DNA from 3 places in the Mesorhizobium sp. ESP-6-4 genome. Region 1 is predicted to be linked to each of the others. Evidence: predicted binding sites of a transcription regulator. Region 1 holds the regulator's gene; each other region holds the start of a gene.
The links. Region 1 encodes LexA, which represses DNA repair genes until DNA is damaged. Its sites were predicted from a motif close to TGTTCNNNNTGTGTTCNG; they were not measured.

Region 1 (9,820 bases):
GAATGCGCGAACTCGCCACCGCATTTTAGGAGGTGCGTGCCAGATTGGGCCAAGCCCAATGTTGCACTGCGAAACACACCTTTCAATGCCAATCTTCTTGGGCCAGCTCGCTCCTAATCGATTTGATCTCCAATGCGCGCGAGGCTTTCCTGACGGCCCAGCACCGCAAGCACGTCGAACACGCCGGGCGAGGTGGTGCGGCCGGTCAGCGCGGCTCTCAGGGGCTGCGCCACGGCGCCCAGCTTGTGCCCGCCGGCCCGCGCGAAGTCGCGGATCGAAGCCTCGGCCGAGGCGGCGTTCCAGTCGCCCTGAACAGAAGACAATGCGCCATGCGCGCCGCGCAGAATCGCGCGCGCATCCGCGTTGAGCAAGCCCGCCGCCTTCTCGTCCAACGGCAACGGCCGCTCGACGAACAGGAACGCCGCGCCGTCGATCAGTTCCACAAGAGTTTTCGCCCGCTCCTTGAGGCCGGGCATGGCGGCAAGCAGTTGCGCCTTGCGCCTGTCATCGAGCTTTGCCGCGAGCGCCGGGCCGCCTTCGAGATAAGGCAAGGTGGCGACGAAGATGTGGAACAGCGCCCGGTCCTCCATCTTGCGCATATGGACGCCGTTCAGCGCCTCGAGTTTGGCGAAGTCGAAGCGGGCCGCGCCCTTGTTGACGTCGCCGATGTCGAACCAGGCGATCATGTCCTTAATCGACATCACCTCGTCGTCGCCATGGCTCCAGCCGAGCCTGGCCAGATAGTTGAGCAGAGCCTCGGGCAGGTAGCCCATGGCGCGATATGCCTCGACGCCGAGCGCGCCGTGCCGCTTCGACAGCTTGGCGCCGTCGGCGCCGTGGATCAGCGGGATGTGCGACATCGATGGCACGTCCCAGCCCATGGCGTTGTAGATCACCGTCTGGCGCGCGGCATTGGTCAGGTGATCGTCGCCGCGGATGATGTGGGTGACGCCCATGTCGTGATCGTCGACGACGACGGCATGCATGTAGGTCGGGACGCCATCGGAACGCAGGATGATGAAGTCGTCGAGATCCTTGTTGGGGAAGCGCACCTCGCCCTGCACGCGGTCGTTGACGATCGTCACGCCCTCGGTCGGCGCCTTGATGCGGATCGCGCCCTTGACGCCTGCGGGCGCCTCGGATGGGCCGCGGTCGCGCCAATGGCCGTTGTAACGCGGCGGCAGGCCCTTGGCACGTGCGGCCTCGCGCATCGCCTCCAGCTCCGCCGGCGTCTCATAGCTGTAATAAGCCTTGCCCATGCGCACGAGCTGCTCCGCCACTTCGCGGTGACGCGGCGCGCGCTCGAACTGCGAGACGGCTTCGCCATCCCAGGAGAGGCCAAGCCAGGTCAGCCCGTCGAGAATGGCAGCCGTAGCGGCTTCGGTGGAGCGCTCGCGATCGGTATCCTCGATGCGCAGCAGCATCGTGCCGCCGGTGTGCTTGGCATAGAGCCAGTTGAACAGCGCCGTGCGCGCCCCGCCGATATGCAGGTAGCCTGTAGGCGAGGGGGCAAAACGGGTGACGACCTTGTCGGACATGGAACTCTCGAGGAAGCGCTGAAAAATGCATGTTTCGCGCAGACTTCCACGCGACCGGCGTTCATGTAGCATAGGCGGTCTGGGGCGCAAGGGGCAGACCCGATGGCTGGACGTGGCCGGGGCGCGGAGGAGGGCGGGGGAACGACAGCAGGCGTCAGCGAACGCCTGATGTTTGCTCATGCCGTGCCCGCTGAGGAAGCGCCGCTTTCGCTTCCGGCGCCGCGCCCGCCAGCTGAGCTTCTGCCGCCTGGCGGCGGCACGTTACCGCCAGCCTCGCCGACAGCCAATGTCGGCCGGATCCGCAGACAGCTTGGCCGCGTTTCGCTTCCCGCGTTGCGCCGAAGCATAGGCACAGCGGCCGCGACCGAGCTCGACCGCGGCGTCGGCTTCCTGCTGGTACCGGCGTTCCTGGCCGTCGGCGTGATCTGTTACTTCTCGCTGAGCGCCGAGCCGGACCTCTACAGGCCGCTTGCGGCGGTCGCCCTGATGGCGGTCTGCGCGGCGGTCTCGCGTTCCCGGCACAGAACGCATCTTGTCTTCATGGCGGCGTTTTTCTGCGCCTTGGGGTTTCTCGCGGCCAAGCTGGAGACCTGGCGGATGGCGACCCCGATGCTGGGTTCCGAAATCCAGACACGGCTGACGGGCCGCCTCGTCACCGCCGAGGCGATGGCCAACGGCCGTGTCCGGCTCACCATAGATCTGACATCCACGGAACGTCCGAAGCTGCGCTACGCGCCGGACCGCATCAGGCTGTCGGCGCGCAGGATCCCCTCCGGCATGGCGGCCGGGTCGATGCTGACCGGCTATGCCAAGCTGCTGCCGCCGACAGGTCCGGTTCGGCCGGACAGCTACGACTTTTCCTTCGACAGCTATTTTGCCGGCATCGGCGCCAGTGGCTTTTTCCTGGGCGATCCGAAACTTGTCGCGCCGACCCCCAGTGCGCCAACGGAGGTGCCGTTTGGCGCACGTGTGGCATCGGCCGTAGAAAACGCACGCGAGGGAATTGCCGACCACATCAGGAGCAGCATCGGCGGTTCCGAGGGCGAGATCGCGGCGGCGCTGATCGTCGGCGTTCGTGCCGGCATTCCGGACGAAATCAACGAGTCGATGCGGCGGACCGGCATCTACCACATCATTTCGATCTCCGGCCTGCATATGGCGCTGGTCGCCGGCACGATCATGGTCCTGCTACGCGGCACCTTCGCGCTGTTTCCGGATTTCTCGTCGCGCCGGCCGGTGAAGAAATATGCCGCTGGCATCGCGCTGGCGTCGATCGCCGCCTATCTCGTGATCTCCGGCATCGTGGTGGCGGCCGAGCGAAGCTTCATCATGCTTGGCGTGATGCTGGTCGCCGTGCTTTTCGACCGCGCGGCGCTGACCATGCGCAACCTGGCGATCTCTGCCATCGCCGTCATCCTGGTCTCGCCGCATGAAGTGGTCGGCCCGAGCTTCCAGATGTCCTTCGCCGCCACCGCCGCCCTGGTCGGCGCCTATGCCGGCTTTGCCGACTATCGCGCCGGCAAAACGACCGCGCCGCCGGCAAAGCGTTCGTTTCTCGGGCTTCTATCGCGAAAACTGGCAATTGGAGCGGGTGGCGCCGCCGTGACGTCGCTCATCGCGGGCAGCGCGACATTGTTGTTTGCCATCTGGCACTTCCAGCGGGTGTCGCCGCTCAGCCTGCTGGCCAATCTGGCGGTCATGCCGATCGTCTCATTGGTCGTCATGCCGTTCGCCGTGCTGAGCGCGCTGGCCATGCCCTTCGGCTTCGACGGCCCTTTCCTTTTTGTCATGGGCAAAGGCCTGACGGCGATGATCGCCATTTCGGCATGGATTTCCGAGCGCTCACCGGTCGACGCCGTTGGGCTGATCTCGATCCAGTCGGTGCTGCTGGCGACGGTCGCGCTGGTCATCGCGACCATGGCTACCACTTGGCTGAGGCTTGCCGCCGTACCTTTCGCGCTCGCTGCGCTGCTGGCCATTCCGCACGTCCGCACACCGGACGTGCTTATCTCGGAGGATGCGCATCTGGTGGCGATGCCGATCGGCGGCGGCGAGCTTGCCGTCAATCGCGAACGCTCCAACGAGTTCACCACCGACAACTGGAAACGGGCGCTGAAAGCCGAGGAGATCGTGCCGCCAGAAAGGTTCGCCAAAGATACGCTGGACATTGCCGATCCCGTCGACCTGCCGCCCGGCTCGCCCTTCTATTGCAGCGGCGATCTCTGCATCGGTCGGCATCCTTCCGGCGCGATCGTCGCGCTCGCCGAGACCCGCGACACCGCCCGGCCGGCCTGCGGCTTCGCCGACCTCATCGTCATCAACGACGCCACGGCCTATAACCCGTGCCGCGATCCGCGTGTGCTCGTCGTCACCAAGCGGCAGCTGGCGCGCGACGGCAGCGCCGCCGTTTTCTTCGATCCGCAATCGGCAACCGCGCGGCCAACCGTCCGCTACGCGGTCGTAGAACCATACCGACCCTGGCACGAGCAGCGGAAATACACGCGCGAGGCGAGGGGACTGGCGCCCTATAAGCAGCCGGAAAAACCAGCCGCCGCACCGGCCCAATAGATTGTCGTCCGGGCGAAGAAGGCCGGGCAGTTCTGCTCAGTAGCGGCGGATAAGTCCGACGAGCTTGCCCTGAACCTTGACCCGATCCGGTCCGAAGATCCGGGTCTCATAGGCCGGGTTGGCGGCCTCGAGCGCGATCGAGGCACCCTTGCGGCGGAAACGCTTAAGCGTCGCCTCCTCATCGTCGACCAGCGCCACCACGATCTCGCCCGGGCTTGCGGTGTTGGCATTGCGGATGATGACGGTGTCGCCGTCGAAGATGCCGGCCTCGATCATCGAGTCGCCCTTGACCTCCAACGCGTAATGCTCGCCGCCCATGATCATGTCCGGCGGCACCGAGATCGAATGCGTCTGGTGCTGGATAGCGTCAATCGGCACGCCGGCGGCGATGCGGCCCATCACCGGAATGGATACGGCCGCCGCGGCCTCGTCGTCATTGCTTGGCGTCGGGGTGCGCGATGGCGTCGTCGGCTTGACCTGGCGACTGAGATTGCCTTGGCCGCCCTGGATGACGCTCGGCGAAAACTTCTTCGCGGCATTCAGGCCAGGCGCGATCGAGTCGGGTAGGCGCAGCACTTCCAGCGCGCGCGCCCGGTTCGGCAGCCGGCGAATGAAGCCACGTTCCTCCAGCGCAGTGATCAGCCGGTGGATGCCGGACTTGGAGGCAAGGTCGAGCGCCTCCTTCATCTCATCGAATGATGGAGGAATCCCGCTCTCCTTCAGGCGTTCATGGATGAACATCAGGAGTTCATGTTGTTTGCGCGTCAGCATCGGCGGCCCCCACGGGTTCTGAAACCAGAATCAGAAAAACAAACCCAGAACAAACACTATCTGTTCCAGTTGTGTTCCGCAACCGTTTAAAGTTTAGTGAATTTGTTAAGGCTGCCGAAACAATGTCGCATCCGGTGATGCCCTGGCCGCCCCTTGTAGACAGCGGCATTGATTCCGCTCGATTTTGGAGCTTCGGTAAGCTGAAACAAGAGCGCCGACACGATCACGAAGCCGCGGATGGGATCACGTCGGCTCGTTCCGTAAGCGCGCGGCAGCGTGAACGAAACGAATCCAAAATGCCAACCTTGGCGAAGTTCCGGTCCGCAGTCTTCGCCGTCTATGGACCAGCTAACATAGGACCAAAGGTTCTTGCCCTGTCGCCGACGGTGGTGAGACAACCCCCTTGGCCAGATCGAAATGGAGGCGGCAGCACAATGAGGGGAATTCCTGATCTCGCCGAAGTCGAGGCGATGGATGCCGCGGATCCGCTGCGCGCCATGCGCGATCGCTTCGTCTTGCCGGAAGGCATCATATACCTCGACGGCAATTCGCTGGGCGCCGCTTCGGTGGACGCCTTCAGCGAGATCGAGACTGCCGCGAGGCAGGAATGGGCGCGGGATCTCATCCGCGCCTGGAACACCGCCGGCTGGTTCGATATGCCCATCGAGCTGGGTGACCAGCTAGGACGGCTGATCGGCGCGAAACCCGGCCAGACGGTCGTTTGCGACACGACTTCGATCAACATCTACAAGGTCCTGCATGCGGCACTTGCAATGCGGCCCGAGCGTTCGGTGATCGTTGCCGAGGGCGACAGCTTTCCGACCGACCTCTACATGGCGGAAGGCGTCGCATCGACGCGGCCCGGCACGGTGCTGCGGCTCGAAGGCACCGATGCCCCGACGATTGAGGAACTGGTTGACGATCGCGTCGCGGTCATCCTGGTCAACCACGTCAACTACAAATCCGGCCGGCTGCGCGACATGGCGGCGCTCACCCGCAAGGCTCATGAAGCCGGTGCGCTGATCGTCTGGGATCTCTGCCACACGGCGGGTGCGCTGCCGGTGGATCTCGACGGCTCGAATGCCGATTTCGCCATCGGCTGCACCTACAAGTATCTCAATGGCGGGCCGGGCTCGCCAGCCTTCATCTACGCCGCGAACCGCCATCACCGCGACATTCGCCAGCCGCTCAGCGGCTGGTGGGGCCATGCCCGGCCTTTCGCGTTCGAGCAGGGCTACGCTGCGGGCACGGGCATCCGGCGGTTCCTGTGCGGAACGCAGCCGGTGCTGTCGATGCGCGCGCTGAAAGGGGCGCTGGATCTCTGGAACGATGTCGACATGAGGGCCGTGCGGAGAAAAAGCGTCGCGCTGACGGACCTGTTCATCCGGCTTGTCGAGGCCAGATGCGGCGGCTTCGGTCTTGAGCTGGAGAGCCCGCGCTCAGGCGCTGAGCGCGGCAGCCAGGTCTCGTTCGCCCATTCAAATGGCTACCAGGTGATGCGCGCCTTGATCGAGCGCGGCGTGATCGGCGATTTCCGCGCGCCATCCACCATTCGTTTCGGCTTCACGCCGCTCTATGTCGGCTACCGCGATGTCTGGAATGCAGTCGAGGTGCTGCAGGACATCCTGCGCACTGGCGTCTGGCAAGACGCGCGCTTTGCCGTCAAAACAACCGTTACCTGACTTTGAATCGGCGATGCCGAACAAATGATCTGATCGCGGAGATACCGTTGCTGGGACATCGTATTGTCGACTGGGATGACGCCTATGCAAATGGCGCCAATATCGCCGGCGGCGACCGCTGGCCGGCGGCGTGGGATGGGCCGGCGCGGGCATTCCGCGAAAGGCTGCAGTCAGAGGGCAGGGCGCGGCTCGATGTTATCTACGGCGAAGCGCCGCGCAATCGCTTCGACCTGTTTCTCCCGTCTGCGGCGCCAAAGGGGCTCGTTGTGTTCATCCACGGCGGCTATTGGATGGAGTCGGACAAGAGCTCCTGGTCGCATCTGGCTGGAGGCGCGCTCGGCCGCGGCTTTGCCGTCGCCATGCCCTCCTACACGCTGTGCCCGCAGACCAGGATCAGCGGCATAGTCGGCGAGGCCGCGGCAGCGATCGAGAAGGCGGCGGCCATGGTCGATGGTCCGCTGATGCTGACCGGGCACTCGGCCGGCGGGCATCTCGCCAGCCGGATGGTGACCACGGTCTCACCGCTATCATCCGATGTGGCGCGGCGCATACGCCAGGTCGTTTCGATTTCAGGCCTGCACGACCTTCGGCCGCTGATGTTCACAGCGCTGAACGAGACCCTGAACATCGACGAGCCGGAAGCGCGGAGCGAAAGCCCGGCATTGTTGCGGCCTCGACAGGGAGCCTGCATCACCTGCTGGGCCGGCGGCGGCGAGCGTGCGGAATTCCTGCGCCAGAGCGCGTTGCTCGCCAACATCTGGACCGGGCTCGGCGCCTCCACCCGTTCAGTGGTCGAGCCGGACCGGCATCATTTCAACGTTGTCGATGGCCTCGCCGACCCGGATCATCCTCTGACCCGTATGTTGATCGACGAATAAGAGTTACGATCGACTTCGTCGACGTATCAGGATCGACCTCGTAGACGCCTAGCGAAGCATGAGCACGCTGCATTCAGCGCCGGCTTCCGCCGCCGGCGCAAAGGGCTCGCGCACGATCAGGCCGTTGGCGTCGGCGAGCATCCGCAGCATCGAGGAGTCCTGGATTCCGAAAGGCGTCGCGACCAAGGTGCCGGCGTCCTCGCGCACGACCGCGCGCACATAGTCCTGCCTGAGGTCGTTGGCTCGCATCGCAGTGCCAAGCCGAGCCGTTCGCATATCCTGATGGTGATCGCGGCCACCGAGCCGGGCAAGCAGCGGCTTCAGGAACAGTTGCGAGCAGACAATGCTTGCCACCGGATTGCCGGGCAGGCCGATGCAGCGGATATGGCCAAGCCGGCCAAACATCAGTGGTTTGCCGGGGCGCATGGCGATTTTCCAGAAATCGAGCTGCATGCCTTCGCCGGTCAGCACGCTATGGACGAGGTCGTGGTCGCCGACCGAGGCGCCGCCGAGCGTGACGATGACATCGGCGTCCGCCTCGACCGCTTTCCGGACCAGCGCGGCAATCGCCTCCTGGCGGTCGGCGGCGATGCCGAGATCGAGCGCGAGCGCGCCGACCGACTGGGCGGCGGCTCCAACGCCGTAGGCATTCGACGAAATGATCTGGTCGGGGCCGAGCGCGCTGCCCGGGGGCAGCAATTCGTCGCCGGTGGCGATGATCGCGACCAGCGGCCGGCGCACGACGTTCAGGGCTGGGTGGTTGGCCGAGGCCGCCAGCGAAAGGGCCGCTGCATCGAGCACGCGGCCCTTTTCGAGCAGCACGTCGCCCTGGCCGAAGTCGAGCCCGCGGCGACGCACATTGCGTCCTTCCGTGGTCGGCTCCGTCACTTCGATCCTGCCATTGCCGAGATCGCGGACGTTTTCCTGGATGACGACCGTGTCGGCGCCCTCCGGCAACGGTGCCCCGGTGAAGATGCGCACGGCCTGGCCTTCCCCGACAGTTCCGGAGAAACCGCGCCCGGCAGGCGCCATGCCGATGACCTCGAGTAGCGCCGGCGCCGAGGCGACATCGCAGAAGCGCGCGGCATAGCCGTCCATCGCGGAGGCATCGAAAGGTGGCTGCGTGCGCAGCGCGACCACCGGCTCGGCCAGCACGCGACCCGCCGCGTCAGCCAGCGGAACGCGCTCGCCCGGCAGAGCCGTCACGCCGTCCAGCAGGCGTTCGAGCGCCTCGGTGACCGGAAGCAAGGCCATTATGAACCTGCCTTGTAGTCGCCTGATTTGCCGCCGGTCTTCTCGACCAGCCGGACGCCGGAAATCACCATCCCGCGGTCCGCTGCCTTGGCCATGTCGTAGATGGTGAGGCAGGCGACTGAAGCGGCGGTCAGCGCCTCCATCTCCACGCCCGTCTTGCCGGTGACGCGGGCGAGCGCGGTGACCTTGAGACCTGGCAAGGAATGGTCCGGCTCGATCTCGACGCCAACTTTGGTCAGAAGCAGCGGATGGCAGAGCGGGATCAGTTCGTGCGTCTTCTTTGCGGCCATGATGCCGGCGATACGGGCAGTCCCCAATACGTCGCCTTTCTTGGCGTCGCCGGCCAGGATCATCTCCAGCGTTTCCGGCTGCATGGAGACGAACCCTTCAGCGACTGCCGTGCGCGTCGTCTCGGCCTTGTCGCCGACGTCGACCATGTTGGCTTCGCCCTTGGCGCCAAGATGAGTAAGGGAGGCCATCCTCAAACGGCCTCGGCACGCGCCTTGCCGGTGAGCAGCAGTTGCGTGGCGGCGGCCACGTCGGCCTGCCGCATCAGGCTCTCGCCGACCAGGAAGGTGCCGATCTTGCTCTTCTCCAGCCGGCGGCAGTCCTGATGTGTGAAGATGCCGCTTTCGCTGACCAGCAGCCGATCCGCCGGCACCATGGCCGCCAGCCGCTCCGAAACGTCGAGGCTGGTTTCAAAGGTTCTGAGATCGCGGTTGTTGATGCCGATCAGCCTCGACGAAAGGCGAAGCGCGCGTTGCATTTCCTTTTCGTCGTGCACCTCGACCAGAGCGTCCATGCCGAGCTCGAAGGCAGTCGCTTCAAGATCCCTGGCAAGCGCGTCGTCGACGCTCGCCATGATGATCAGGATCGCGTCGGCGCCCCAGGCGCGTGCTTCGTAGACCTGGTAGGGATCGAACAGGAAATCCTTGCGCAGAGCCGGGAGGCGCACCGCTGCCCGAGCGGCTGTCAGGAATTCGGGAGCGCCCTGGAAAGACGGGGCGTCGGTAAGCACCGAAAGGCAGGCGGCGCCACCTTTCTGGTAGGCCTGTGCCAATGACGGCGGATCGAAATCGGCCCGGATCAGGCCCCTGGAAGGGCTGGCCTTCTTGATCTCGGCGATCAA
Region 2 (9,820 bases), on a different contig from region 1:
GGCGCGTTCCGGCAGATGGCTTTCGACGACCACCGGCTTCAGCACGGCGGCTTCGCCGAGACGGGCGCGGACGCGGTCGGCAAAGAGCGCGATGTCGGCGTCATCGTCGTCGGTCTCGCCGGTGAGGTCGCCCTGAGCCAAGTCGAAGGCCGCGACCGACAGCACGGACAGCCGCACGAGATCGAAGCCGAAGCCGGCGTCGATGCTCTGCTCCAGCGCGGTGAGCCGCTCATGGAACAGTCTTTGGATCAGCCGCGGCTCGCGCATCGGGCGGGAGGTGCCGACGGCGATGCGGTTGACGGCGCCATCGACGCGGAAGAGAAGCAGCGCCAGCGTCCTTGCACCCTCGCCGCGGCGTTCGAGGTCGGTCTTCAAGGCGATCGCCAGCCGGCTCACCAGCCGCTCGATGTCGTCGGTGAGCACGACCGGCTCGGCAAGATGGCGCTCGACCGAGAGCGGCGCGACGGGAAGGCGCGGCGACACGGCCTCGTCGAGGCGGCCGAGCGCCTGGTCGAGGCGCAGAAGCAAGGTGGCGCCGAAACGGCGGGCAAGCGGCGCGCGCGGTGCTGCCATCACCGCGCCGGCGGTGCGCAGGCCCACACTTTCCAGGCTGGCGCGGGTCTCCGGCGCGATGCGCAGCGCCGACAAGGGCAGCGGCGAAAGCAGCGCCTCCTCCTCGCCGCCGGCCACGATGCGATCGCCATGGAAGCGCGCCGCCGCCCAAGCGGCGCCCGGCGTCGAGGCCAACCCGGCGCGGACATCGAAGCCCTGCTGGAAGAAGCGGGCGAGGATCTCGTCCTGCATGGCGCGCTCGCCGCCGAACAGATGCGTGCAGCCGGTGACGTCGAGGAACAGCCCGTCCTCGCCGTCGATCGCCACCAGCGGCGTGTAGCGGTCGCACCAGTCGGCAAGGCCTTCGAGCAGACGGCGGTCGGCTTCCGGGTCTGCCTCGACCACATCGATCGAGGGATGCATGGCGCGCGCATCGGCGATGCCCATGCCGCGCTTCAATCTGAGCGCCTCAGCCCGCTCGTCGAGGGCTGCGATGCGCTGGGTGTTGTTGTCGCGATGGCTGATCACCAGCGGCGGCTGAAGCGACGGCAGGCGATGCGAGGGCCGGGAACGCCAGGACCGCCCCAGACGCTGGCGCAGGATCCGCTCCGCGGCCAGATGCGGGAACCACAGCGACAGAATTCTCTGTTCTTTCTGCAAAAGCGTGCTCATTGGGGTTCCACTCCAGTGTGAACTGTCCAGGCAGGGCCGTGCGGCTCTTGCCGATATCGACTTTGAAGGCGGGGCGGCCGATCGAGCCGGCGAGCGGCCCGGCGAGGGTCTCGCGGCTTGCCGCAGGCGCCGCCGAAACGATGAGACGCACCGGAGCGGCGGTGGGATCGGCCTCGCCGGCCTGGCGCAGCAACAGCAGCGGGCGGCCGGCGCTCCGGGCCCGCGCATGCAGCCGGCGCGTGGCGGTGAGGTCGAGAAGCCGCGGACTGCCGCGGATCTCGAGGATGACCGCGGCAAAGGCCGTCATGCGGGCCGCCTCCTCGGCGATCCACAGCGCGTCGAGCAGCTTCGGCGCCTCGGAAAACAGCAATTGCCCAGGCTCGATGCCGAACAGGGCATGAAGGCCCCTGGCATAGGGCATGCCGGCCTCGTGGAAGATTTCCGCCGTGCCGACCCAGAGGATCGGCAGACCCTGCTTCTCCCTGAGGACCAGGCTTACGAGCGAGAGCGCGAAGCCGGCAACGGCGCCGGCATCGCGGGTCTCCAGGCCATGGATTTCGCTGAGCGCTGCCTTGGGCAGGCCGCCGCCAAGCGCTGCATCGAGCCTATCGATGCCGGTGTGCAGGAAGGCATCCGCCGAAGCCACGGCAAGGCCGCGCCGGACAATCGTCATGTCCGGCCCGGCGGCATCGCTGGATGTTTGGTTTTGCGCCATTCCGGAGGGAAAACTGCTTCGCACTTTTCCTGGGATTGCTTCGGGCGCGCACCCCGAGGGCGCCTGCAGGCGCTCGGGCAGCGTTCCCTCGATCTTCGCGATCTGGCGGCGCAGGGCAAAAACAGTGTCCCGCGCCACGGCGCTCATCGCCATGACGTTCACTTCCAGCAGCAGTTGTTCCTGTTATGTTCCTATAGATTCCAGAGGCGCCCGGAAGAGTCAAGCAGAGTCGCAAGGAATTTATTCCTTCGTCTTTTACCTTGAAAGCGAACACCCCAGCCGGTCCATTTGCCTCAATCGGCGTGAAAGCCTATATGCCGGGATTAAAGGACATTTCATGGCCCGCATCTACAAGACCCGCACCTGGCACGACCAGCTCTCGCCGTCGATGGACGAGATGGAGCTTCTGGCGCTGGAGGCCTATGCCCATCTGCCGGACGAGTTCCGCAAGCTCACCGGCGAGATCATCATCCAGATCGCCGAGTTCCCGACCGACGAGATCATGGACGATCTGTCGCTGGAGACGCCCTTCGACCTGCTCGGCCTGTTCGAGGGGCGCGGCATCGCCGAGCGCTGGAACCCGCAGACCGGCGAAGGTCCAAACCGCATCACGCTCTACCGCCGCGCCATCCTCGACTACTGGGCCGAGAATGAAGAGACGATGGGCGACATCGTCACCCATGTGCTGATCCATGAGATCGGCCACCATTTCGGCCTGTCGGACGACGACATGGAGCGGATCGAGGAGGCGGCGGAGCAGGCGGCGGCAGGCTGAGGGCATCTCGCCACCCCATGAAAATCGTCATCCTAGGGCGAAGCAAGGAGCGAAGCGACGCGCGCAGACCCTAGGATCCATGCCGTGACGTGCGGGCGCCGCAACGGTTCAGAAGTTACTTTGCCTTGACGGGAGGCGTCCCGGAACGATGCTTTGTTCTCGATCGCGGCGCTATTGGGCTGGCGTAACGGAATGGATCCTAGGGTCTGCGCTCCGCTTCGCGTCGCTCCGCCCTAGGATGACGAAGTCAGACGGTCGCCGCTCCTTTTCCTACCAGTCGCTGAGCTTGGTGTCCGGGCCGTAGTCCTGGCCTTCGACGTCCTTCACCACAGCCTGGCCGCAACGCATCGACTTCGTCTGCTGGTCAAAGGCATAGGTCGGCGAGCCGAACAGGTGCCAGCCCTTGTTCAGGGCTGCCGTCACCTTGTGGCAGAAGGTGGCGTCGTCCGGGCCGGTGAGGAAGCGGTAGAGTTTCATGGATTGATCCTGTCGTGCCTAATCTGTCGTAACTAATTTGTCGTGATTGGGCGAAAAGCCGGGCTGAAAAATCGTGTTTCGTCCGACATCATGCGCCGATGATCGCGGCCTTCGCCAGAAGTTTCTCGGCTTCCGCCAGATGCAGCCGTTCGACCATGCGCCCGTCCATCGCAATCACGCCCTTGCCGGCATTCTCGGGCCGCGCGAACGCATCCTTGATCGCACGGGCCGCAGCCAGCCTCTCGGGCGACGGCGAAAAGGCGCGGTTCGCCGGCTCGATCTGGGCGGGATGGATCAGCGACTTGCCGTCGAAACCCATGGCCGCCCCGTCGGCGCATTCGCGGGCAAAAGCGTCGAGATCGCGAAAATCATTGGCAACGCCATCGATGACGTCGAGGCCACCGGCCCGCGCCGCAAGCACCAGCTGCATCAGCCACGGCATCAGGTAGCGCCGGTCGGGCGTCGCCAGGATGCCGGTCGCCTTCACCAGGTCATTCGTTCCGGTCACGAAACAAGCCAGCCTCGAAGCCGGATCGCGGCCGAGTTCGGCGATGGCGCCGATGTTGAGCAGCGCCCTGGGCGTCTCGACCATCGCCCATAGTTTCACGCTGTCCGGCGCGAAATTGTCGTCGAGCAGGTCGCCGGCCTCGAGGATGTCGCGCGGCGTGGCGATCTTGGGCAGAAGAATTCCGTCGGGCTCGGCCTTGGCCACTGCCCATAGGTCATGGGTGCCCCATTCGCTGGCCAAAGGATTGATGCGCACCACCATCTCGCAGCGCCCTTTGGGGCGCCCAGCCAGGATGCCGGCGACCTTGTCGCGTGCGGCTTTCTTGTCGGCGGGCAGGACGGCGTCCTCGAGATCGATGATGACGGCGTCGCAGGCAAGTGAGCCGATCTTGGCGAGCGCCTTGTCGTTGGAGGCGGGAATGTAAAGCACAGAGCGGCGCGGTCGGTATGGTTCTTGAGCCATCGCCGATCTATGCCGGGTGATGGCTGATGAGGCAAGGCGGAGGGACAGGACAATCGCATATGGCAGCGCCAGCCCCCGCTCCGTCTCGGCGCTGCGCGCCGAGCCACCTCTCCCCCACTTTGGGGGCGAGGAAACGCTAATCGCCGAGGGCGCGCGACCTTCGCAGGCCTGGGTTCCTCGCCCCCGCCAGAGGCGGGGGAGAGGTGGCTCGGCGAAGCCGAGACGGAGAGGGGGAGCGCCCTACGCGATTATCCCGCCGAAAAGGCGACCTGCCTGCACTAAATCTGCAAATCCTTACTGAAAAGCTCCGGGATTCCGCCGCGCACTTACCGCACCGGCCGGCGAAACCGGCGTCATGCGAACACGTCACACATCCCGCTGGTCGCTGCCGCGCCGGCTCCGCAATGACGGCTGGTGGCTCGTCGAGCCGCAAAGACCATGCCATGGGGCGGGTATCCTGCTTTTCGCCCCGAGGCCGCTCCACTCCGGATCGAAAACAATTTCGCATTTTTCCCTGGAATTGCTCTAATCCTGCCGCATCCAACCTTACGCGCCGGGCCGCTGATTTCATGCCGCACAACATTCTCGTCGCCGACGACGACCCGCATATCCGCGAGATCATCTGCTTCGCGCTGGAAAAGGCCGGCATGAAGACGGCCGCCGTCGCCGACGGCGCCGCCGCGCTCCAGGCGGTCGAGCGCCGCGCGCCCGATCTCATCGTGCTCGATATCGGCATGCCGGAGATGGACGGGCTGGAGGTCTGCCGCAGGCTTCGGCAAAAGTCCGACGTGCCGGTGCTGTTTTTGTCCGCGCGCGACGAGGAGATCGACCGGGTGCTCGGGCTGGAGATGGGCGGCGATGATTATGTGACGAAACCGTTCAGCCCGCGCGAGCTGGTCGCCCGCGTCAACGTCATCCTGCGGCGCGCGCGTCCGGCGCCGGTCGAAGAAGAAGCCGACGACCGTCAATTCGCGCATGGCAAGCTCATGCTCGTCCCGGCAAGCCATGAGGCGAGCTTCGACGGCAAGCCGCTCATCTTGACGGCGATCGAGTTCGCGATCCTGAAGGGCTTCCTCGCCCGCCCGCAGCATGTGCTTGGCCGCGACGCGGTGATGGCCAATGCCTATGCCTCCAACATCCATGTCTCGGAGCGCACGGTCGACAGCCATATCCGCAATGTGCGGGCCAAGCTGGCGGCGGTCGGCTGTCTCGATGCGATCGCCACGGTGCATGGCGTTGGCTTCCGGCTCGGCCGATGCGGTGGTTGAGCAAGGAGAAGTGGCGGCCCAGGCTTGCCACCGTCGTCGTCGTCATCCTCATCCTGGTGATGGCGCTGCCGCTGGTCGGACTGTTCTTCTTCCGGCTCTACGAGAACCAGCTCATCCGCCAGACCGAAGGCGAGCTCATCGCGCAAGGCGCGGTCGTCGCCGCCGTCTATGCCCAGGAGGTGCGCGCCGCAGGCATTCCCCAGGAAAAACTGGGGTCGCCGATCTCGGCCGATCCGGCAAGGGACAACAACTATCCCTATGATCCGATCGAGCCGCGCCTCGACCTTGCCTCGGACGATGTCATGCCGACGCGCCCGGCGGCGCTTCCCGCCACCGCCGATCCGGCCTTCGCGGCAATAGGCGCGCGGCTCGACGGCATTCTCGACGAGACGCAGAAAACGACGCTTGCCGGCTTCCGCCTGCTCGACCCGCGCGGCGTGGTGATCGCCGGCGGCGACGAGGTCGGCCAGTCGCTCGGCGATGTCGAGGAGGTGCGGACCGCGCTTTCAGGTCATTATGCCAGCGCGCTCAGGCTGCGCATTCCCGACCAGCCGCCGCCGCCGCTCTACTCGGTGAGCCGCGGCACCAGGGTGCGCGTCTTCGTCGCCCTGCCGGTCGAACTCGACGGCCGGGTCGCGGGCGTCGTCTATCTGTCGCGAACGCCGAACAACATCGTCAAGCACCTCTATGGCGAGCGCGGCAAGGTGACGTTGGCGGCGATCGCCATCCTCGGCGGCACGCTGCTGATCGCGCTGGTGTTCATCCGTACCGTCAGCCGGCCGATCTACGCGCTGATCGAGCGGACGAAACGCATCGCCGCCGGCGACCGCGAGGCGATCAAGCCGCTCGCCCATCACGGCACGCGCGAGATGGCGGCGCTGTCGGCGGCGTTCCTCGACATGGCGCAAAAACTGCAGGCGCGCTCCGACAGCATCCAGACCTTCGCCACCCATGTCTCGCATGAGCTGAAATCGCCGCTGACGGCGATCCAGGGCGCGGCGGAGCTGCTTCGCGATTCCGGCGGCGCGATGGACGAGGCCGAGCGCAAGCGTTTCTCCAACAACATCGTCACCGACGCCGGGCGGCTCAATCTCCTGGTGCGCCGACTGCTTGACCTGGCGCGCGCGGAAAATCTGGAGCCGAGCGGCGAAAACACGACACTTCATGCTGCGTTGGCATCCTTGCCGGTCGACACAAGGCTGGAAGCGCGGCTTGAAGGCGGCGGCGATATCAGGCTCGGCATCTCGGCCGAGAATCTCGGCATCGTGCTTGCCAATCTCATCGACAATTCGGCACGACATGGCGCCCGACAGGTGGCGATCCATGCTTCAGCCGATGGCGAGCGCGCGTCGGTCCAGATCGGCGACGACGGCGACGGGATCTCGGCCGCCAACCGCGCCAGGATCTTCGAGCCGTTCTTCACCACGCGGCGCGAGACCGGCGGCACCGGCATGGGGCTCGGCATCGTGCTGGCCCTCCTGAAAGCGCATGATGGCACGATCAGGCTGGTTGACTCCGAGCGCGGCACGCGCTTCGAGATCGATCTTCCTGCATTGATTTGAGCGTGCGAACCCGAGCGTCGGGATCATGCTCTGGAGTCGGAGAACCAAAAGCGTGCGCTACGACATCGTCATCATCGGCGGGGCCATCGTCGGGTCCTCGGTCGCCTATTATTTGCGCGAGGAGGGCTTTACCGGCTCGATCGCGCTGATCGAGCGCGATCCGCAATTCTCGCATGCGGCGACGACCTTGTCCTGCGCCTCGATCCGCCAGCAATTCTCGATTCCTGAAAACATCCGCCTGTCGCAGTTCACGCTGAAACTGTTCCGGCGGCTGAAGGAAACCTTCGGCGCCGATGCCGATATCGGCTTTCGCGAGGGCGGCTATCTCATCCTCGCCGGCGAGGCCGGGCTGCCGATCCTCAAGGCCAATCACGAGACGCAGGTCGCCGAGGGCGCCGACATCGTGCTGGAGGATGCCGGCCAGCTGACGCAGCGTTTCTCTTGGCTGTCGGCCGAAGGCATTTCCGCCGGCGCCTATGGGCGCAGCGGCGAAGGCTGGTTCGACGCGCATGCGATGCTGATGCTGTTCCGCAAGGCGCTGCGCGACAAGAAGATCGATCTCATCACCGCCTCCGTCACCGGCATCGCGCGGGACGGCAACCGCGTCGCCAGTGTAAGCCTCGACAATGGCGAGATGCTCGAAGCCGGCATTGTCGTCAACGCGGCCGGGCCGAATGCCGGCAAGGTCGCCGCCTTGGCTGGGCTGGCGCTGCCGGTCGAGCCGCGCAAGCGCAACGTCTTCGTCTTCGAAGCGCGCGACAAATTCGCCGACATGCCGCTGCTGGTCGATCCATCCGGCATCTATGTGCGGCCCGAAGGCTCGGTCTACATCACCGGCGGCGCCGAGCCGGAGGAAGGCGATCATGCGCCCGATCCGACGGATTTCGAGGTTAACTGGCCGCTGTTCGAAGAGGTGATCTGGCCGGTCCTAGCCACCCGCATCCCGGCCTTCGAGGCGATCAAGCCGACGCGCGCCTGGGTCGGGCATTACGACTACAACACGCTTGACCAGAATGCGGTGATCGGCCCGCATCCGGAGGTGGAAAATTTCCTGTTCGCCAACGGCTTCTCCGGCCATGGCCTGCAGCAGGCGCCGGCGGTGGGGAAGTCGATCGCCGAGCTCATCGTGCATGGCGGGTATCGCACGGTGGATTGCAGGGCGTTCGGATATAGCCGTGTGGCGGAAGGAAGGGCGTTCAGGGAACTGAATGTGATCTGAGGGCTGCCCCCTTCCCCCCTTGTGGGGGAAGGTGTCGCCGAAGGCGACGGATGAGGGGTGTTCCAGGGAAAGCCAACGTCTCACTCCGCTGGAACACCCCTCATCCGTCTCGGCGCTGCGCGCCGATCCACCACCCGGCCCTTCGCAGGCTCAGGGCGTTCGAAGCTCGACAAGCCAAGCAATTGGCTTTTCGTCCGCTGCGCGGACCGCTTCTCACCCCACAAGGGGAGAAGGTGGCGCTAAGCCGCCTGCCGTCCGTCACTAAAATATGTTTGCAGCCATCCAAGCACCCGCGCCCAGCCTTCGGCATGTTCCGCCGCGGCGTCCGGGAAACCTGCGAAGCCGCCATGGCAGATAGTGAGCCGCGTGCCGCCGGCGATCGGCTCCAGCAGATAGGCGAGGGTCGTTTCGCGCCGGCCGAGCGCCGGATGGTCCCAGTCGTAGCGCCGCGTCTGCACGATCCGGCGCGGCATCTCGATTTCGAGAAACTCTCCGCCGGCGGGCAGGCGCCTGCCGTCGGCGGTTCGCACCGTGACACGCCAGCTTCCGCCGACGCGCAGATCCGCGTTCCAGCTGGTCATGCGGTAAGTTTCGGGCGAACCCCACCAGCGCTCGACCTCGCTGGTTATCAGCGCCGCGCCAACCTCGCCCGGCGAGGCGGGAAGGTCGGCCGAGGCCATGACCGTGTCCGCATTCGCCATGGCCTGCGGCAAGGATAGTTGCAGCATCGAATCCACCTCTGCCGACAATTGTCTCGTGTCCGAAACGAACCTTTACTCCTTCGACGGCGGGCGCTCGAAACCCTTGCCGGTCTCGAGCAGGCTCTTGAGGCTCGCCAGCACCAGCGGCCAGCCCTTGGCGACGTTCTGGATCAGCCTGTGCGGGCCGTCGGCCTCGTGGGTGACGGCGAGCTTCATCAATTCGCCGTCGGGCTCGATGGTGAAAGTGCAGCGGGTGTAGCCGTCCTCCTTCACCTCGGGCATCCATTCGTTGCGCCATTTGATCACCAGACGCCGCGGCGGGTCGATCTCGAGGATCTCGCCGGAATCGGCGATGCGGCCGTCGGGGAAGACCAATTTCCAGCTCGAGCCGACCTTCCAGTCGCTCTCCTGGTGGGAGCTGAGGAAGAACCGCCGGTTGAATTCCGGGTCAGTCAGCGCCTGCCAGAGTTTTTCAGGCGTGGTGCGGATGTAGGTGACATAGACAAAACTGTTCTCGCTCACGGCTCTTCCCTTTCAAGGCGTTGCTTCAGGTCGCTGAGAGCGGCAAGCCGCCCCCGCTCGAACTTGCCGATCCAGCGCTCGGCGATCTCGTTGATCGGAACGGGGTTGAGGTAGTGCTCCTTCTCGCGGCCTCGGCGCATGGTGGTGACGAGGTTCGCCTCCTCGAGGATCGCCAGGTGCTTGGTCACCGCCTGGCGCGTCATCTCCATGTGCTCGCAGAGCGCGTTCAGCGTCTGCCCGTTCCGGGCATGGAGGCTGTCCAGCAATTGCCGGCGGGTCGGGTCGGCCAAAGCGCGAAAGACGGCATCCATGCTCATGGGTTTAATATGCAACCATTTGGTTGCATGTCAAGCAAAAGGATTGGCGGCCGCAGCCATGAGGTCGTCC
Region 3 (9,820 bases), on a different contig from region 1:
CTACAAGAAATAAGCCGCACCCGACGTCGCTCCTGACCGCCACGGCGATCAACATTCCCGGGGAAAGATCAACCCGTCGCAAGCAGACAACCGCAAGTTTGCCTCGTGCTCAATATTGATGCAGCAAGAGACGATACCACCAAAAAGGCGGCGAAATCTTCTGACCCAAGCATGATGCTTATCAAAAATTGATTTCAGTTTTTATCGCAAACCTGCGACCTTGCCGATGCGCCGTGAGTCGTGAGTTGGCGCCAACGATAACTTGATCCAAGAAAACTTGGCTCTGGCATTCAGGAGCTCACGATGGGCGCGGCGATCAACGATCCACGCACGTTGCGATATGTCGCGGAAATCACGCGCAAGCTGGCGAAGATGCTCTCGCGCACGCGCTACAACATGCTCGTCTACCTTCTTGAGATGACGGCTGTCGAGGCGGAGAGCCTGGCCAACGAGCAGGACCCCAAGCAGGTCCGGCCAGCGGAGCCGCCTCAGGTCCTCGGCTGAGCGCTCGCCATAAGGCGGTCCAGAGCGTTTCACCGTTTCGAGGAAACGGTAAATCGCTCTATCTCCCTGTTTTGACGCAGTTCCGGGCGGAAAGGCTACGCCGAAGTCGCCGAGCCTAACCGCTCACACTTTTTCTGGAATTGCTCAAGGACGGCGAGACATTCCAGCCTGTGCGCCTCGATCACCGGCGGAGCGTCGCATTCGATGATGGCGCGCTCGAACCGGTCGAGCGCGTCCAGCACCGCAAGCAGGTCGCCGGACGGACTGCCCAGCGAAAACAGGATGCGCCGCGCCTTGACGCCGTGAGCCGCATTCACTGAGCACTGCGCAGCAATCCCGCGGCGCAACGCGGCAAGGTCGGCCAGATGGTCGCGCAATGGCCATGGCGCGACATCATCCGTTGCGGGCAACATGCCTCAGGCCTTGACCTTACGCTTGCCCTTGCTCCTGGCCGCGTCGCCGCCGGCCGGCTTGCGGCCGAGGCCGGAGGATTTGGCCAACGCCGAGCGGGTGGCCGAGTAGCTCGGCGCCACCATCGGATAATCGGCGGGCAGGCCCCATTTGGCACGATATTCGTCCGGCGTCAGGTTATGATCGGTCGCGAGGTGACGCTTCAACGACTTGAACTTCTTTCCGTCCTCCAGGCACACGATGTGGTCGGGGAAAACCGAGCGCTTCGGGTTGACCGCAGGCGTCTGCGCCACCGCCTCCTTGACAACGCTGCCGGTGGCGAGCCTGCGCACCGACGCGCTGACGCTGGCGATCAGATCGGGCAGGCCGGAGGCAGGGAGCGGATTGTTGCCGACATAGGCCGAGACAATGTCGGCGGTCAGTTCGATTGCAGTCTTGTCGTCGATGTTGGACAATTTTTTCACCTTCTGCTGGCCCTCAAATCGCCAGCTCTTTTTTTAAGACTTTCGTCGGTGTATCGAATTGGACCTGTCCCCCAACGGACCGTCCAGAGTCAGTAAAGCTACGAGACTCAATACCGGGTGATGTTTCTACACGGATTGGAAACGCGCAAGTTAGGAATTCTAATAGCTATAGCGCACGCTTTATAGCACCGGCCGCCCGCCTGGATAGGTAAAAGGGGCTACAGAACTTCAACCTACGGTAGGAGTTGCTGAAAAATCGAAGTTCAGGCCAAGTTCCAGCACGGCAACGGCAATCCGCCAGCCGAATGCTCGACCATGCGCGATTCGGCGGCCCCATGGCAAATCGCTCATCCGGCGGCGACACCGCGCCTGAGCTCGGCAGGCGGCCTCTCCGCGAGGATCTCCAGCACGCGCTTCCAGCGCGCGCAGCGGCTAAAGTCCTTCTGCTCGATGGCCTTTTCGGCCTTCATGGCCGCATAGAGCGGCGCCTCCGCGCCAAACTCCCTGACCAGCCAGTGCGCCTCCTGCCTGGCGCGGCGTTCGTCCTCGTCAACGGCCATTTTGGACATTGTGCCTGCTCTCCGTACCTTCGATGCCGACCGCAAGGCAGCTGCCAATGACGAGGACGGCGCCGGCAACAGCCGTCATCGACAAGCTTTCGCCCGAGAGCGTCAGCAGAAACGTGGAAGCTATCGGCGTCAGATAGGCGACGACCGCTATCCTGCCGCCGTGGTCGAGCTTTGCCGCGCGCGACCAGAAATAATAGCCGAGCCCCATCGGGCCGGCGCCGAGATAGAAGCCGAGCAGAAGATGCGCGCCGGTCGGGCGCACGACGCCATCATGAAGGCACCAGGCGAAGGTGAGCGCGACACCGATCAGCGCCGAAGGCAGGAGCAGCCGCTCGGGCGACACGGCGAGGCGGCCGACAGCGAACGAGTAGAAGGCCATGCAGAGCGCGGAGCCGAAAGCGGCGAGATAGCCGACAAGGCTGCCGCCTTCGAACCATGCCCCGTTGGACCAAAAATGCGCGCGGCCGCCGGAGATCACCAGCGCCACGCCGACGAAACCAAGCGCCGCCGCCAGCCCGAGCAACACCGGACGCCGCGGCCTGCCAAGCAGGATGACCGCCGCGGCAGTCATCAGCGGCCAAGTATAGGCGACAAGGTTCGCCTCGATGACCGGCGCCGAGGCGAAGCCGATATATTGCAGGACCATGGTGCCGACCAGGCCGAGGAAGCCGACGAGATAGGCGAGCGCGGCATTTCCCTTCTCCCCTTGTGGGGTCCGAAGGACGGGGCGAGACCCGTGGCTCGCCTCCGGGCGGTGGCCTCGCGTAGCGAGGACGGATGAGGGGTGTTCCAGGGAATGCCAGCGTCTCACTCCGCTGGAACACCCCTCATCCGTCTCGGCGCTGCGCGCCGATCCACCTTCCCCCACAAGGGGGGAAGGAAAGAGCCGGATCAGCGCGAAAACAATCGTCGCGCCGCAAAATTGCAGGAACTGCACTTGCGACACCGGATAGACGGCAAGCAAGGTCTTGCCGACTAGGGCGTTGGTCGCCCACAGCGCCACGGCGCCGAGGGCGAAGGCAAGCGCCGCGCCGAGGGCGCCGGAAAGGCTTTGGCTTTCCGGCATGACCGGCCCGAGGCTCAGCGACACTGAAGGCGGCTGACACTCGACCGGATCGTCGGTCATTACCAAGACTCCCTCGCCCCGCCGGAAACCGCTTCCGCCGTCGGCTGCGGCACAGGATGTTCCTCGGCATGGCGGCGGTAGGCGGGCAGCTGGTTGGTCCAGACATCCTCGGCCAGCTCGTTCACCCAGGCACGGTCATGGTCGTTGTCGGCGGCGAGGTAGAACATGCGGTTGTCGTCGACATAGGGTTTGGCCGTCGAGCGCTGGTTGAGCACCAGGGTGACGCGCTCGCCGAGCTGGATCGGCGCGGTGCGGTGGAGCACACCGAGGAACTGGCCGAGCGTGGCGTAATTCATCTTGTGGTCGATGCGCATGATCTTGTTGCGCGGCAGCTCGCGGCCGGATTCCAGGATCGAGCGGCCGGTCTCGGAATCGTCGCAGTAGATTTCCAGATGACCGCCGATGAGAGGATCGCTGATCGACAGCGGAATGAGCTCCGTCACCGGAACGCCGTCGCAATGCCATTCGACCGCGCCATCCCTTGGATTCATGAAGGTGACGGTCGAGCCGACGATCGACAGCGGATAGGGCTCGAGCTTGGTTCCCATCATGTCGGACAATCTTTCCAGGCGCAGCTTGTCGTGCAAGAGCTCCTTGATCTCGGGAATATAGCGGTCGGCACCAGTGATGAAGGTGAGGTCGAGGTGCTTGTGCACGGCATGGCTGGCCTTCAATTTGAGCGCCGCTTCTTCGATGGCGGCAAGCAGAGCCGGGTCGTAACCGTGACGATACTGGGCGACGCCGAAACCCGACACTTTCCAGGAGGTCTCATGACCAATGATGGCCTCGCGGCTCATTGCACAGCGCAGTTCGGGAATTGTATGGGCGTTCATTCTATTTTCTCCAAGATGGGGGCAACACTTGGTTAACAGTCATTTAAACACCTACCCCTGTAAATTTAGGAATGCTGGTGGTAGCGTAAGCGCAGCTTAAGGTCGAAACCCCGTGCGACTGCTCAGTCAGGTCAATCTCAATTCGCTGAAAATCGTGGAGAGCGCCGCGAGGCACAGGAATTTCACGCGCGCCGGCGAAGAGCAATTCATCACCGCTTCCGCCGTCAGCCAGCGCGTGAAGAGCCTGGAGGATCAGCTGCGCTTCAAGATCTTCGAGCGTGGCGGCAACGCGGTGTCACTGACGCCGGAGGGCGAGACCTATGTGGCGCGCGTGCGCGAGGCGCTGGAGCGGATCGTGGCGGCCAGCATGGAGGCTACCGGCCAGTCGCAGGCGCATGTGTTGCGGATCTGCGTGCTGCCGACCTTTGCGGCGCGCTGGCTGTTTCCGCGGCTTTCGGCCTTCCAGCATCAATATCCCGACATCGAGATGCGGGTGTCGACCTCTTACGCCACCCATGAATTCTCGACTTCGGAATACGACCTCGAAATCCGTTACGGCGACGGCAATTTCCCCGGTCTCACGTCGGAGCTGCTGTTCAAGGAAGATCTGACGCCGGTGTGCAGCCGCAAACTCTTCCATGAGGTGCTGGGCGACAAACCGCTGTCGAAGGTAGTGCCGGAGGATCTGCGCTACTTCACGCTGCTACACTCTGACACGTGCACGCAGAACTGGCAGTCGTGGCTGGGCTTTGCCGGCGCAAGCTTCGTGCTTGGCGAAACGAGGAGCGTCTATTTCGATAGCTGCATGATGTCCTACGAAGCGGCCAATGCCGGCATGGGCTTTGCCGTCGCCAACCGCGCCTATATGGCAAGCGACATCCGCGCCGAGCGGCTGGTGGCCCCCTTCGCGGTCCACCATCCCAACACGGCGGGTTGGTATTTCGTCAGCCCCATCAAGGCGGTCGGCGCCCGCAAGGTCGAGCTGTTCAAGCGGTGGATCATGGCCGAAGCGGCGCTGACGCAGCGCCAGTTGGACATCGAGATCGCCAACGTGCCGGTACGGCGCGTGGCGATGGCGTGAAGGCCAGTCTTCCACGGATGCTCACTTGAGCGAATTCCGCACCTCCGGAGGCCTCGCAATGGCGGGCTTTGCAGAATTTCGTGATTTTCTGTGGTTCCCTAGCCGGCTAGCGTGATCGCGCCATGACGCGAAGCGGAGACTCAGCTATCTTGTGTTGTGCGGCGGGCCTGATTTTCCCGCTTGGCCGGCGCTACCCAGCTTCCTCCCAAGCAGCGCCGGCCTTCTTCGTTTCAGCCCGACGATAATCTCGGCAAGGCCGGCCCTGGCGCTATTGCTTCGGCGGGGTGCCCGGCTGATCGCCGCCGGTGGTCGATTTCGGCACAGGGTTCTTGTCGACCTGTGGGTTCTGGTTGACTTCATCGCCCGGCGCCTTGGTGGGCGGCACGCTGTTGTCGCAGGCGGCGAGCACGAGCCCTGCCGCAAGAGCCAGCAGCACAGGAAGCTTCTTCATGACGACCTCCTCTCGTTCGCTCCTTTGAGGGGCAAACGGGACGGTGGCGGTTTGGTTGCGTTGACCGGCGGGAACCAACCGATCCGAGTCCGGTTGGAATCCCGAGCCAATCGAACGCAACGAGGAAACTGATTATGGTCCGCCTTCTGCTTGCCGGGCTTTTTGCCTACACCGCCTATCGCGTTGCCGTGAGGATCATCGACGAAGTGCCTGGAGACGTCGCGCCGCTGGATATGCCGGGCGACGAAAGGCGCAATTTGCGGCGCCAGTCGGCGGCAATGGGGGTCGAGCCGAAGCGGTAGCGGCTCTTTCGATTGGGAATAGCCCCTTCCGGTGAAGCGTGGATGTCGGCGCTGCCCCTCTCCGGCCGCTTCGCGGCCATCTCTCCCCCCTTGCGCGGGCCGAGGAAATTATTGCGAACAAAGCGGAAACGATGCTTGATGGGCGATGAACATCGCCGCTCGTGATTCGTCCTTCGAGGCGCCCGCCTATCTTGGCCGGCTGAACGACGAGCAGCGGCTGGCGGTGATGCATGGCGACGGCAAGGTGGCGGCGCCGCTGCTGGTGATCGCCGGCGCCGGCTCCGGCAAGACCAACACGCTGGCGCATCGCGTCGCCCATCTCATCGTCAGGGGCGCCGATCCGCGCCGCATCCTGTTGATGACCTTCTCGCGCCGCGCGGCGGCCGAGATGGCCAAGCGCGTCGAGCGCATTGCCGGCGAGGTGCTGGGGCGCGACGCGGCAATCATCGCCGACGCGCTGGCCTGGGCCGGCACTTTCCACGGCATCGGCGCGCGACTGCTGCGCGACTATGCCGAGCAGATCGGCCTCGCCCCGGCCTTCACCATCCATGACCGCGAGGATTCGGCCGACCTGATGAACCTTGCCCGACACGAGCTGGGATTCTCGAACACCGAAAGCCGCTTTCCCACCAAAGGCACCTGCCTGCAGATCTATTCGCGCGCGGTGAACGCGCAGGCGCCGCTGGCAGAAGTGCTTGGTTCGGCCTTCCCCTGGTGCTCGGGATGGGCCGAACAGCTGAAAGAGCTGTTCGCGGCCTATGTCGAGGCCAAGCAGGCGCAGAATGTTCTCGATTACGACGACCTGCTGCTCTACTGGGCGCAGATGGCGGCCGAGCCGGAGATCGCGGCGCATCTCGGCGGCCGCTTCGACCACGTGCTGGTCGACGAATACCAGGACACCAACCGGCTGCAGGCCTCGATCCTTCTGGCGCTGAAGCCGGACGGCGCCGGGCTGACCGTGGTGGGCGACGATGCGCAGTCGATCTATTCCTTCCGCGCTGCCGAAGTGCGCAACATCCTCGATTTCCCGAAACAATTCGCAAAGCCCACCGAGATCGTCATGCTGGAGCGCAACTACCGCTCGACCGAGACGATCCTGGCCGCCGCCAACAAGGTGATCGGCGAGGCCAGCGAGCGCTTCACCAAGAATCTGTGGACCGAGCGCCGGTCCTCGCACAAACCGCAACTGGTCAGCGTGCGCGACGAGGCCGAGCAGGCCAACTATGTATGCCAGGCGATCCTGGCCGAGCGCGAGGCGGGCACGGCGCTGAAGGCACAGGCGGTGCTGTTCCGCACCTCGAGCCATAGCGGGCCGCTGGAGGTGGAGCTGACGCGCCGCAACATCCCCTTCGTCAAGTTCGGCGGCTTGAAATTCCTCGATGCCGCGCATGTCAAGGACATGCTGGCGATGCTGCGTTTTGCCGAGAACCCGCGCGACCGCGTCGCCGGTTTTCGCGTGCTGCAGCTTATGCCGGGCATCGGCCCGTCCGCCGCCTCGCAGATCGTCGACGCCATGGCGACATCGCTGGACGAGACGCTGGGCCTTGCCCGCTTCCGGCCGCCGCAGCGCGCGGCGCAGGACTGGCCGGTCTTCCTCGACATCTATGGCGGCTTACGCGCCGGCGCCAAATGGCCGGCCGACCTCGAGCGGATCAGGCTGTGGTACGAGCCGCATCTGGAGCGCATCCATGAGGATGCGATCACGCGCCGGGCCGATCTCCTCCAGCTTGAGCAGATCGCATCGACCTATCCGTCGCGCGAGCGCTTCCTGACCGAGCTCACCCTCGACCCGCCCGACGCAACAAGCGACCAGGCCGGGCCGCCGCATCGCGATGAGGATTATCTCATCCTATCGACCATCCATTCGGCCAAGGGCCAGGAATGGAAGAACGTCTTCGTGCTCAACACCGTTGACGGCTGCATCCCGGCCGATCTCGGCGTCGGCACCAAGGAGGACATCGAGGAGGAGCGGCGCCTGCTCTATGTGGCGATGACCCGGGCCAAGGACAGCCTGCATCTCGTCGTGCCGCAGCGCTTTTATCCGCACAACCAGGCGGCGCGCGGCGACCGCCACGTCTATGCCTCGCGCACGCGCTTCATCCCGGCCTCGATGCTTTCGGCCTTCGAGCAGTCGTCCTGGGCGAGCGCCGCGCTCAAGGACGACCCGCGCCAGCGGCCGGGCGTCAAGGTCGACCTCGGCGCCCGCATGCGCGGCATGTGGAAATAGGCTGCCTGGCCGTTCCAGCGACTGCAAGGCAAAGAGCCCGATTTGTCTCCGCGTCAGCGGGGGGGACGCCATCCTTGAGAAAACAGCGGCATGCGTGGAACCTCCCGCCGCAAGCCGCGTTGTGTGGCGTCCTTCCCCAGCCAGGGAGGCTCGCCGCCTCCGCAGCCAACTGACGAGGTCCGAATGCACGACAGGACGTTCTTCACACCGGTCGCCCTCAGCGTCGGCGCCGGCCACAAGCGCATGATCGCCTCGCTGTTCGAGATGCATGATTTCCTGACCGAGTTCCCGCCGTCGCGCCGCCGCCTCAGCTATGGCGCCGCGGTGAAGGCCTGCGAGGCCGCGCGGAATGGAGAAATCCCGGTCGAGGCCGCGCGCGATGCGCTGATCACCTTCGCGGTGACGGCAGGCGTCTTGTGGCCTTCGGAGCAGCCGGTCGTCTCGGTCAAGCCGGTGGCGCGCGGCTATGGCGGCTTCGCCGCCTGAATTTTACAGAAGACCGCCCTCCCGGAAAGCCCGCCCTCAGTGGCGGGTTTTCCGTGACGTCATTCCGGCTTGGCGGCCGCCGGTAACGTTTCTGCGAGCGGCGCGACCGGCTCGGCCGCGGTCACGAAGGGATAGACGAGCTGCTGGTGATAGAGCTGCGGCACCGGCTCGTCGATGCCGTATTTTTCCGGCATATGTTGCGGCATGAACAAGGTGCCGCCGATCAGATCGAGGACGGGCAACTGTCCGGCGAAGTTCTTGTCATAGGCCTGGCGTTCGTTGGCATGGTGCCAGTGATGAAACTGCGGCGAGGCAATCAGCCATCTCAGCGGCCCGAACTTGATGCGGGTGTTGGAGTGGATGAACACCGACTGCCAGTGATAGATCAGCACATAGATGAGAACCGCTTCGCCGGAAAAACCCAGGGCGAAGAGCGGCAGGAACGAAGCCGACTTGGTCAGGATCTGATCCACCGGATGCACGCGGTGGCCGGCCAGCCAGTCCATCTCCTCGATCGAGTGATGGATGGCGTGAAAACGCCACAGGAACGGCACCGCGTGAAAGGCGCGATGGGCAAAGTAGAAGCCTATATCGGCGATGAGCAGGGCCTCGATCGTCTGCAGCCATAAAGGCTGCGACCGGACGGCGGCCGAAAGCGCCTCGGGAACGACGCGCGGGACCACCAGCATCGCAGCGCCGATCACCAGCAACAGGCCGAACTTGATGACGATGCCGTTGAAGAGCAGATAGAAGACGTCGTTCAGCCAATGCCGGCGCGTGGCCGATTGCTCGGCATGCAGCGGCAGGAGCTGCTCGAGCGGAATGAAGATGAGGGCGATGACCAGCACCGCCTTGTAGTCGATGAGATCGAACACGGTCGCTCGCGGATCGGCTGAGGCCAGTCTCCGACACTAGCCGCCAAAGAATGAACGGACCGTTGCTGGCATACGCGGCGCTGCGAAATCGCATGAAAACTTTTCGACGGCTGCGTGAAACACCACACGGACGGTTGCCGTTCACAATGTCAGTTGCGGACGCGCTTTAAGTCTTTGTTTTGATGCATGTCGTTGTCCCGGAACCGTTGCACACTTCCGGGCGACATGCATCGGGAGGGCGGATGTTTCTCGATCGCGAGCGTTTCAAGCCGGCGGCCGAAATGCGGCTTGGCCGGGACAAGTCGTCGATCCGAGCGACGATAACCGATCCGAAGGCCTGCGAACTCGGCGAAGCCGTCTATGCCTGGGTCACCACCGACGGCCAGGCGGTCAGGATCGGCACCTGCGGCGCCTCGGCGGGCAAGCGCCTGCTTTCCTATCCCGGCTACATCAATCGCAGCCTCACGGGCCGCGGCGGCGCGACGCCTAAA

Region 2: LB523_RS26335 (ImuA family protein) is a predicted target of LexA. The motif match lies at 2,115-2,132, and genes of this name have one in related genera.
Region 3: LB523_RS18440 (ATP-dependent helicase) is a predicted target of LexA. The motif match lies at 5,844-5,861, and genes of this name have one in related genera.

The regions. Positions count from the first base shown of each region.
Region 1 covers NZ_JAIUGS010000010.1:45,079-54,898, forward strand. The annotation lists gene gltX (glutamate--tRNA ligase) at 114-1,538, opposite strand; gene LB523_RS18890 (ComEC/Rec2 family competence protein) at 1,641-4,106, shown strand; gene lexA (transcriptional repressor LexA) at 4,143-4,877, opposite strand; gene kynU (kynureninase) at 5,312-6,559, shown strand; gene LB523_RS18905 (alpha/beta hydrolase) at 6,607-7,437, shown strand; gene glp (gephyrin-like molybdotransferase Glp) at 7,486-8,691, opposite strand; gene moaC (cyclic pyranopterin monophosphate synthase MoaC) at 8,691-9,170, opposite strand; gene trpC (indole-3-glycerol phosphate synthase TrpC) at 9,173-9,820, opposite strand, start outside.
Region 2 covers NZ_JAIUGS010000023.1:32,378-42,197, forward strand. The annotation lists gene LB523_RS26330 (DUF6504 family protein) at 1-1,080, opposite strand, end outside; gene LB523_RS26335 (ImuA family protein) at 1,022-2,092, opposite strand; gene LB523_RS26340 (metallopeptidase family protein) at 2,277-2,714, shown strand; gene LB523_RS26345 (DUF1737 domain-containing protein) at 2,985-3,191, opposite strand; gene LB523_RS26350 (HpcH/HpaI aldolase/citrate lyase family protein) at 3,280-4,161, opposite strand; gene LB523_RS26355 (response regulator transcription factor) at 4,731-5,429, shown strand; gene LB523_RS26360 (ATP-binding protein) at 5,489-6,991, shown strand; gene LB523_RS26365 (NAD(P)/FAD-dependent oxidoreductase) at 7,044-8,210, shown strand; gene LB523_RS26370 (SRPBCC domain-containing protein) at 8,450-8,938, opposite strand; gene LB523_RS26375 (SRPBCC family protein) at 8,984-9,433, opposite strand; gene LB523_RS26380 (ArsR/SmtB family transcription factor) at 9,430-9,750, opposite strand.
Region 3 covers NZ_JAIUGS010000009.1:153,047-162,866, reverse strand. The annotation lists gene LB523_RS18490 (lysozyme inhibitor LprI family protein) at 1-13, shown strand, start outside; gene LB523_RS18485 (hypothetical protein) at 304-504, shown strand; gene LB523_RS18480 (hypothetical protein) at 600-917, opposite strand; gene LB523_RS18475 (MucR family transcriptional regulator) at 921-1,370, opposite strand; gene LB523_RS18470 (hypothetical protein) at 1,727-1,948, opposite strand; gene LB523_RS18465 (DMT family transporter) at 1,929-3,014, opposite strand; gene LB523_RS18460 (hypothetical protein) at 3,074-3,907, opposite strand; gene LB523_RS18455 (LysR substrate-binding domain-containing protein) at 4,020-4,988, shown strand; gene LB523_RS18450 (hypothetical protein) at 5,257-5,439, opposite strand; gene LB523_RS18445 (hypothetical protein) at 5,574-5,741, shown strand; gene LB523_RS18440 (ATP-dependent helicase) at 5,887-7,968, shown strand; gene LB523_RS18435 (DUF982 domain-containing protein) at 8,152-8,454, shown strand; gene LB523_RS18430 (sterol desaturase family protein) at 8,514-9,329, opposite strand; gene LB523_RS18425 (hypothetical protein) at 9,572-9,820, shown strand, end outside.